3 regions of the Paenibacillus sp. S33 genome follow, and region 3 is predicted to be linked to each of the others. Evidence: riboswitches for the same ligand, from Rfam matches in the RefSeq annotation. Region 3 holds a riboswitch; each other region holds the start of a gene.

The links. Region 3 has a riboswitch for cobalamin ahead of cobJ (precorrin-3B C(17)-methyltransferase). Riboswitches for the same ligand answer to the same signal wherever they lie in the genome.
Region 1: it holds a riboswitch for cobalamin, as region 3 does, so the genes downstream of both, ACWGXJ_RS24395 (ABC transporter substrate-binding protein) here and cobJ (precorrin-3B C(17)-methyltransferase) in region 3, are expected to answer to the same signal.
Region 2: it holds a riboswitch for cobalamin, as region 3 does, so the genes downstream of both, ACWGXJ_RS07070 (ABC transporter substrate-binding protein) here and cobJ (precorrin-3B C(17)-methyltransferase) in region 3, are expected to answer to the same signal.

Annotation. Positions count from the first base shown of each region.
Region 1 covers NZ_JBSIEZ010000001.1:5,374,918-5,378,180, forward strand. The annotation lists gene nikB (nickel ABC transporter permease) at 1-151, opposite strand, end outside; gene ACWGXJ_RS24395 (ABC transporter substrate-binding protein) at 167-1,747, opposite strand; cobalamin riboswitch at 1,965-2,168, opposite strand; gene ACWGXJ_RS24400 (nucleobase:cation symporter-2 family protein) at 2,922-3,263, opposite strand, start outside.
Region 2 covers NZ_JBSIEZ010000001.1:1,509,602-1,512,864, forward strand. The annotation lists gene ACWGXJ_RS07065 (histidine phosphatase family protein) at 1-587, shown strand, start outside; cobalamin riboswitch at 710-903, shown strand; gene ACWGXJ_RS07070 (ABC transporter substrate-binding protein) at 1,112-2,119, shown strand; gene ACWGXJ_RS07075 (FecCD family ABC transporter permease) at 2,116-3,162, shown strand; gene ACWGXJ_RS07080 (ABC transporter ATP-binding protein) at 3,159-3,263, shown strand, end outside.
Region 3 covers NZ_JBSIEZ010000001.1:5,136,691-5,139,953, forward strand. The annotation lists gene cobJ (precorrin-3B C(17)-methyltransferase) at 1-1,729, opposite strand, end outside; cobalamin riboswitch at 2,040-2,225, opposite strand; gene ACWGXJ_RS23350 (LOG family protein) at 2,283-2,837, opposite strand; gene ACWGXJ_RS23355 (uroporphyrinogen-III synthase) at 3,067-3,263, opposite strand, start outside.

The sequences.
Region 1 (3,263 bases), 240 kb from region 3:
ACGCCTCCTCAGAGGCAGGGACATTATGCGCGGTGAGCAAAATGGTAGCAGGGTCTCCAGGAGCCAGCCGCATCAGTACAAAAGTCAGCGTGGATACAACGAATACAATGATGAGCAGCTGCGCCACACGTTCCAGTATAAAACGAATCATAGGATACGCCGCTCGTTATTCCGCAATATCGGATTGCGCTGTAATGTAGTAATACTCGATCGGATGGGGTGTAAAACCCTCTACCCCTTTTTTCACACCAAACACATTGTCAGGATGCACAATGAAGGACTGTGGCAAATCCGTATTGATGATATCCAGCGCTTGTAGTGTCACAGCATTACGCTGCGCTGTATCCTTCGCCAGCTTCAAGCTGTTAAGAATACTCTCCAGCGGTTTGGAACTATAACGGCTTACATTGGCTTCGCTTTGCGAAGAATAAAACATGTCCATAAAATATTGTGGCTCTCCTGTATGAGCAGTAAGCATACTGTACATAGCAAAATCCCAATCGTTTTTGGTCAACGCCTCGTCGATATTTTCCACCTTGCGAATCTTGACCTGGATTCCCTCTTTCAGCAATTGGCTTTGGATGACCTCAGCCATAACAGAGAGCTCTGGACGCTGAGGAAAAGTCAGCAGCGTAACCTCGAACGGCTTGCCTTGCTTAGTCCATGTCCCTTGGGCGTCCTTCTGCCAGCCATCCTTCGTTAACAGCTGATCCGCCGTTCCGTCCAGCGCTTTACGCTCAACTTTACCGAAGGGAAGAATGCTCGGGAACGGACTGCTTGCTTCCGTACCGAAGCCCCTCATGACGGCGCTCACAATCGATGTGCGTGGAATCAGGCTGTCCACCACCTTACGGTTCGCCGCATCCTTGAATACTGGGGATTCCATATTGTACACGATCATATGGGTGCGCAAGGAGGGAGCCGACAGCACTTGTAGCTTGTCGTTCTTTTTCAGTACCTCTGCGTTATCAACCGGAATATCCGTCGCTACGTCCACCTCGCCGGATTGCAGCGCCATCAGGCGCGAATTCCCGTCCGTAATGAACTTCATTGTCGCCTCAGCCAACCGGGCCTTCTCGCCCCAGTATCCGTCATAACGCTCTACGACCAAGGATTGGTCCTTGTTGAACGCTTTAATTTTAAAGGCGCCTGTCATCGCTGGGTAACTCTGCTCATCTTTCATCGATGCCACATCCAGTACAGTCGTCGATGGATCAGCTAGATTGGACACCAACGCCGCATTCGGCCGGTTTGTCGTGATCTTTAAGGCCAGCGGGCCGCTTACATCAATGGACTTCACATTCAGTAAATCCTTCGCCAGATGGCTTTTCTCGATAGAGCGTAGCAAAGATTCTTTTACACTTGCTGCATCCATACTCTTTCCATTATGAAAAGTGACTTTATCCTGCAAGCTGAACGTCCAAACTGTAGGACTATCCTGCTTCCACTCCTTTGCCAGCCAAGCCACAGGCTCCAGCTTTTCATTCAAACGTACCAGTGTCTCACCTGCACCGGATCGCATCACATCCCAGCTATTATCTCCGTGCGGGTCAACACCTGACGGTTTCCATGTATACGCCATTACCAGCTTTTTACCTGTCGCTGTTTGTTGTACTGACGCGTTCTCATCTTTGCCGGAGCTATTCGACGTCTTATTGCTAGTACATCCCGAAAGAGCCATAACTGCCAGTAACAGCATCACCCCTGTACATATCAACCATGAGCGCCTGCTACGATTGCTAATCATTCGATGAATCCCCCTCTATCTTGTAAAATCATATAAACCTAACGCAAAACGCGAAAAAAGCATTCCAGACCACTTGATCAGCAGTCAGAAATGCTTTCATTATAAAATGTCAAAACACACCTCGAAGCCAACTCCAAAAACATAGAAGGGGTCAGATCGGTTTCAAACATTCCGTATGCAGCACGCCTAACCACCTCCCCAGCATCCCGTGGGTCTGACAGTGATGTCAAAACAGGCAGGTCTCCTGACTCCAGGCGTATCTTTCAGGCCTTCCCGGTTCTTCACAGTTCCAGTGGCTGTTCTGAAAGCTCCAGCAGTATCCTGCTGATGCCTGTATACAGTGGCGGGCCCGTGTCGGAATTAACCGAACTTCCCTTTTAAGTGAACACGCTCAACAACTATCCACATGGTCTCAACAAAACCCCGTACATAGAGTCGTCCGGCTCACACCTGTTTTCTTCCTTTATTTCTTTCCATTACGATCTTATTTTGTTGTCACAGGCTTGTCAATAAATGCTGCACAATAATTCAAATTTGAACGATAAGGTAGAAACAAGACATAACCTTCAATTGCGTGCACGCAATTGAAGTGTTAAAATTAGGTATAGAGTAAACCACCGTGTCCGTATACTAAAAAGAGCCTTCGCCGCGCCAACGGCAAAGACTCTTAGGACTTGAAAGGCTGTGGATCACCACCACGGCGCGCTGCACAACTAAATGTTAATGCAAACGAAACCCACCGTTAGGCGCCTAACCTAATTACGCGGTGGGTTTTCGCTTGTTCCGAAATTTCCGACGTAGCCAGCGATAAAGTTTACGAATACTAAACACCAGGCTTAGTAACGCAACCATCCAACGCAACACATCGTAGCACGACACAAGGTTGACCATCGGCTTCACCCCCTTTCGGGAAGCTGCACCGTGGTCCGAAAACATCCACCACTATTCAAAATCCATAATTTAGATTATACCATGCCCCTTCCTACCACTCTAGCAAGTTCTTCTAGCGCATAAACTGGAAAATGCACCAAATTAGAGCTACCCATTTCATCCCGCAGCTTTATCTATATGTCCCCAGACGGCAAGGGGATCTACTATCTGGATAACTCCATGCCAAAAAGCCGGAAAAGAGGCATACGTCCTCTCTCCGGCTATCTTTATTTATTCCTAATCATCAAACCTTCTGTGGAACCTCCGAAACCGTCACGCTTTTGACCGATTCCCCTTGTTTTCTCGTCAAAACAATGTTCAAGACAATCGCTGTAATCGAACCCGAAACGATACCATTTTGCAACAGCATTTTGGCAAAGCTCGGCAGCTGGTCGAACATTTGTGGCAGAACGGCAGAGCCTAGGCCCACGGCAATACTGCATGCTGCGATCAGCAGATTGCTTTCCTTCCGCAGATCCACTTCTGACAAAATAGACATGCCTGATGCAGCAACCGAGCCGAACATGACGATCATCGCTCCGCCTAGCACAGCGTTAGGAATCACTGTCGTTAAGGCAGCCAGCTT
Region 2 (3,263 bases), 3.6 Mb from region 3:
GACACTCCGACTTAGGTTTGCTACCGGGAGCAGAACAGGAATTAAAGCCTTTGCAAGAAGAATTGCAGGGGCAGTCCTTTGCTCGAATCTACTGCAGCGATTTAATGCGATGTCGCCAGACCTTGCAGATCATTGTGCCGGAATCAGAATTGACGTCTGGAGGTTCCCTATCTATTATGTCTCCTATGATGGAACCACGTCTGCGAGAGCTTCATTTTGGCGAGTGGGATGGAAAAACGTATGACATGCTCAAGGATGTGTCGTTGTATCGCGCTTGGATTGATGAGCCACAACGGATAACCCCTCCTGGAGGAGAGTCTTGGACAGATTTTGTGAATCGTTTGCGGAAATTTCTTGACTCTCTGTATGAATGGCGTGTTGCTATGGAAGTTCGACCCATGGATTTGACTGCTGGGCCGCTCTCTGTTTTGGTCGTTACGCATGGTGGCGTAATTCGTCAGTTAGCTTGTATGCTGATACCGGGCCATGATTTTTGGAGTCTGAATCCGAAGCCGGGAGAAGCATTTAGGATTCAATTGAGGCTGGCAGGACCGTACAATTACATAGCCGAAATGCTCCCTCATTAGGTTAGACACCAGTGGATAAAGAGGCTGTTTGGGTTGTAAGCCGCCTCATTTTAACCTATAATCATCAAGTAAAAGAACGGCTTGACTACCACTACATCAAATATCCAGCAGACGAGGTCGGCGCAGTGTGATGAAACTATGGTTTCCCTTGCCTGCGCTGTTAAAAGGGAAGTCGGTGTAAGTCCGGCGCGGTCCCGCCACTGTAAATGGAAACATGCCCGTTAGTCCTGCTTTATGTGCTACTAAGCATATGAAGAAATTTCAGGACATGCATCTTACCATAAGTCAGGATACCTGCCCGTCCGCCTGTCACCATAATCCTTCGAGGAAAGGATGACGTGTTCGCAGTGACTGTCCGTGCGGAAAGAAGCTGCCGCCTGCGCACGATCTGCGCTAACGTGACCCCTGTGTCCTGATATAAGGATGCGGGGTTTTTTTGATAGGAAAAGAAGGCTGGATTTAGAAGATATCTGATGATGCTCAAGTAACGCTCTTAACGATTTTTTTATGAAGGGGTGCAAATCATGGTAGGAAAAAAAATAAAGGTTTGGACAACAGGTCTATTGGTTCTGATATTGGCAGTTGTGCTGAGTGCATGTGGCGCTAATGGAAAAAATGCTGAAAATAAAGAGAATCAGACTTCTGCACAGCAGCCAGGAAAGACCGTAACCGCACAAGAGCCTCCGGGCAAAACAGTTTACCCACTCACAGTTAAGGATGCAACAGGACAGGAATTTACATTCAAAAAAGCGCCGGATAAAATCGTTTCCGTCTCCCCGGCAGAAACCGAGGCGCTGTTCGCCATCGGGCTGGATAAGGAAATAGTTGGCGTCTCCGACTACTCTGATTACCCGGAAGCAGCTACGAAAAAGCCTAAAGTAGGCGGTATTATGAAACCGAACGAAGAGGCGATCATTGCTGCTAACCCGGAAGTCGTTTTTGCAGGGATATCACTTAGTGAACAGGCTACGACCAAGCTGCGCGACATGGGAATTATGATTTTTAAAACGGAACCGAAGACAGTTGAAGATGTCATAGCTAACATCGAATTGTATGGGAAAATCACCGATCATCAGAAAGAAGCGAGAGCGGTGACTGACAAGATGAGAGCAGATGTAGCGGAAGTGAAAGAAGGAGTTAAAAATATCGGTAAAGGGCAGAAGCTGCGGGTATACGTCGAGTTTTCACCAGGCTGGACAGTTGGTAAAGGCGAGTTTATGGACGAGCTGATTACGTTGGCGGGCGGCGAAAATGTAGGTGCCACGCAGAAGGGGTGGTACCAAATTAGTGAAGAAAATATTATTGCTGCGAACCCTGACGTGATTTTGTACAGCAAAAGTGTCAAGGACGACAAAACTGGTCAAACGCTCGGCGAAATCATTAAAGCTCGCAGTGGATGGGATCAAATATCGGCTGTTCGCCACAACCGGGTGTTTGCCGTGGATGATAATTTGATCAGTCGTCCGGGTCCACGCGTAACGGAAGGTCTCAAGGAAGTGGCCAAGGGCGTGTATCCTGAAATTTTCAAATGAACCGTAAACTGATCGGCTTTGGAGGGACAGGTCTTGTTTTGCTGTTGCTGACGCTGCTGCTCTGTCTTGGCATCGGCTCGGCCAAGCTTCCGGTCAGCCAGATCACGGGCATTCTGGTTAACCACCTTCCGTGGTTAGGCGATACGTTTATACCGGATTGGAATACATCCTCAGAGCAGATTATTTTGAAGGTCAGATTGCCACGAGTGTTACTGGGAATGTTGGTAGGAGCAGCGCTGGCGCTGGCGGGAGCCGGATTTCAGGGTGTGCTGCGTAATCCTTTGGCTGATCCGTATACACTGGGGGTATCCTCGGGGGCTTCGGTAGGAGCGGCAGTACTGATCTATTGGGGCCTTCAATTTTCATTTGTTGGCATATGGACGCTGCCGCTAGTGGCATTTACGACCGGAATGCTGACGCTGTGGATGGTGCTGACGTTGGCACGGGAAGGTGGGAAAATTCCGACACAAAGTCTCATTTTGTCGGGTGTGGTGATGCAATCCTTTCTGGGAGCAGTTGTTTCCTTTCTGACAGCCATGTCGAAGGAGACGGTCAATGAAATATTGTACTGGACGATGGGAAGTCTTAGTCTGCGCGGTTGGTCATATACAGGAATCCTTTTACCTTATGTGGTCATAGGACTGGTATTTCTATGGAACCGGGCACGTGTGCTGAATATTTTGGCTTTGGGTGAACGTCAGGCGGCTCACATGGGAGTTCATGTAGATGCGACGAAGCTATCTGTTTTGATCATTTCCACGCTGCTGACAGCTGCCGCTGTCTCGGTATGTGGAGTGATTGGCTTTGTGGGACTTGTTGTACCGCATATCATTCGTCTGGTGACAGGTCCTGATTACCGGTTGATTGTTCCATTATCTGCGCTCGGTGGAGCTATTTTTATGGCTTGGGCAGATACGGCGGCTCGCACGTTGTTAGCCCCCACGGAAATTCCTCTGGGCGTGATGACGGCCTTTGTTGGGGCACCGTTCTTCGCATATCTCCTGTACCGGAACAAGAAGCTGCGCAGGGGGGAACTGCTGTGACAGAACAAAGTGAATCACAGAAGGTGCAAGATCGAGCATTAGAGGTAGCGGGTCTGACACGTGCCTATGGAGAGTTCCATGCGTTAAAGAATATAAGCTGG
Region 3 (3,263 bases):
CTACACGTTTAAAAAATTTATGAAAACGCTCGTTCGGATGCCCTTTTTCCTTATATTCAGCGATGACGTTCTCCACAATGTCAGTAATTTGGTCACCCGGAATCCCTTCCGCTACGGGCTGAGCGGCATGAGCATTGCGACCGAATTTTTTGCCACCAAGGAAGAGGTCGTATCCTCCCTTGCGATAGACGATACCGATATCCTCCAGCACCGCTCCATAGCAGGCCATACCGCATCCATTCAAAGCAATGCTCGTTTCCTTGGGTGCCTGTAATCCGCCAAGTACAACCTGTAGATGCTCAGCCACAGGCACAGCGTCATCCTTCTCCATATTGCAGAAGTCGCACGCCTTTACCTTAAACACATCGCCAATCGGCATGACAATGAATCGTTCATCCCGCAGCCGTCCGACCAGTTCCTCGGGGTCTGCACATGGTACGCGCAGCACGATCTGATGATCTGGCGTGTATTCCAGCTCGCCGTCATCACCCGCTACCTCGGCGAGCAGCGCCATCTGGCGAGCGGTGAACTTCTTGTTTCCCACACCCGGGGAAACGCCCACCTCAAATAGCGCAGGCTTGCCAAAGCCGCCTGTCGCCATCCCGGCCGTAGCCCCCGCTCCGGCCACCGCTGACGTTCTGGCGGTGCTCTCGGCGGTAGGCGCTTGCCCGCTCCAGCGAGCGTTGGCTGCGTCAGGCAGCTTGCCGCCAACAGCGAGGCGGCTTAGTGCCTCTGCCGCCAGCGATGCCGGGGTTGCTGCGCCGGTTTGCACAGCGGTCGTTGCCTGCACGGCAGCCATCGCTTGCGGGCGTGCCTGCGTCGCAACCGCAGCGCCGCTCGCGGAGGGTCCAGCGGGCGTAGTCGGGGCTGCGCCTGCCTGCGGTGCAGCCTCTTGTGCGCCCAGCGACCACGGCTCCGCTTCCGTGCGGAGCCGCTGATGTGGCTTGAGCGCTTGCTCGGTCGCATCCAGCGTGTATTTGCGCTGATATCCGCGCGGAGTCACGATCAAGCCGTCATACACCGTTGTCGAGGAATTGCCGATGATTACAGTCGTCAGCATCCCGATGTCATGATTCAGCATATCTTCCAGCGTCGTTACAATAACTTGCTGACGTTCACGATAAGCACTTTTCACCAACCCAACTGGAGTTTGCGGATCGCGGTAACGCAGCAAAATGGACTGCGTCTCCACAATCTGGCGGGTACGCCGACCACTGCGCGGGTTGTATAATGCAATCACAAAATCGGCCGAAGCCGCTGCTTCTACACGCTTCACAATCGTTTCCCATGGGGTCAGATGATCACTCAGACTGATCGTGCAAGCATCATGCATCACTGGCGCCCCCAACAGTGAAGCACAGGACTGAATAGCCGAGATCCCCGGCACGACTTCTACCTCAACCCCGTCCTCGCGTCGCCAGCCTTTTTGCATCAGCACTTCGTACACCAGCCCTGCCATACCATAGACTCCTGCATCTCCACTGGAAATGACAGCTACCTTCTTGCCCATCTCTGCTTGGCGAACCGCCTCCTGCGCACGGCTCACCTCCTCTGTCATCCCTGTGCGTACAATCTCTTGTCCGTTCAACAACGGACGGATCAAATCAACGTAGGTATTGTAGCCGATAATGACCTCACTTTCGGCCAGCGCATCCAGCGCCCGTTTTGTGATATGTTCCATATCTCCTGGTCCAAATCCAATCACCAGCAATTTTCCTAATGGGCTCATCGTGCTCCTCCTATTCACCCTTTTCAGGGTAGCTATGCTATCTATTTCAATGATTTATGGACATCCTGTAACTCAAAAAACCCCATCCTACCCGGATGGGGTTTCTATGTACGTATCTCTCATCAGACGAACAAACAGCGTAAGAAGACACTATTTGTCTTCCTCCAGCCTGCCGTTGTTTTCCACCTGTCTGTTTACGCTTCAAACGCTGCTGCACGTTCATATCCACGCAAACCTCTAACCAACATGGAAAAAGCAACGTGTGCCTGATTTCCTGATTTCGTACACCCATCCTCTCCGCGAAGGTTAACGGTGCATACAGATCAAGGTAGGTCTCCTGGCTTGGCATCAACAGATTCTTTCGTCTTCCCCGTTTTTCACGAGTGACCATTTAAAAAAATCCTCTTCCTTACAGTGGCGGGACCGCTCGGGATTTGCACCCGATTCCCTGTTACCCTTTGCTCAACCGCAAAGGCACCTTGTCTGTCCGCTATTTGATTATGGGTCTTATCATAACCTTGCCTCAATCAGTTGTGCAAGCACGAAAAACGCTTTATTTCAAGTTCTCTGCTTTATTTTTTAACATATGTAGCAATTCGTCCGGGTCCGCAGAGATACTTAATAACGCTGGATGCTCAGCCCCGGTAAACCCTTCTTGCACGCTATGACGCACCATTTCTACTAACGGGTCAAAATATCCATTCACATTCAGCAGCCCAATCGGCTTGCGATGAATGCCGATTTGCGCCCAGCACAATACCTCGAACAGCTCCTCAAAGGTTCCTAAGCCACCCGGAAGGGCAATAAACGCATCGGCCATCTCGCTCATTGCCGCTTTACGCTCATGCATGCTTGCTACCTCAATGAACTCGGTAACTCCCCGATGAATGATCTCTGCATCAAATAACAGGGTGGGCATAATGCCAGTGACCTGACCGTCACCCGCCAGTATTCCATCCGCCACCTCTCCCATCAGCCCCCTACTGGAGCCACCGTAGATCAGACGGATATGATGGCGAGCCATGGCTTCTCCCAGCTTGCCTGCCGCTTCAACATATACCGATGAATGTCCAGGTCTGGACCCGGCAAATACACAAATAGAATTCATTAACGTCTCAGCTCCTGTCCTAAGTATCATGCATCGAAACTTATTCATTATATTAGCTAAATATTTTCGCTATAACAAAAATCTTTGTCGATGCATGTCCAACAAAAAAAAAGATAAAGACCTCGCAGGCCCTTATCTTTATTTTACGCTTTATCCAAAAATATAAGTTCATTTTTAGCATACTATATTTATAATTTCTATCTCATTTCTATCTCATTTTCATCTCATTTCAATGACCATTCACGATCTTCAGACCACAGCCATGCACCGAATCGTTATGCTCAAAATATTTGCCCAGCTCCACCATCATCGCGCCCATGCGCTCTTCGGTTGGAAACACGACTCGATCAATCCCTTCTTCCACAATGGACTGTGCAGTCACCTTCCCTACTGATACAGCAATCACATCCTCACGGAAAGCTTCCA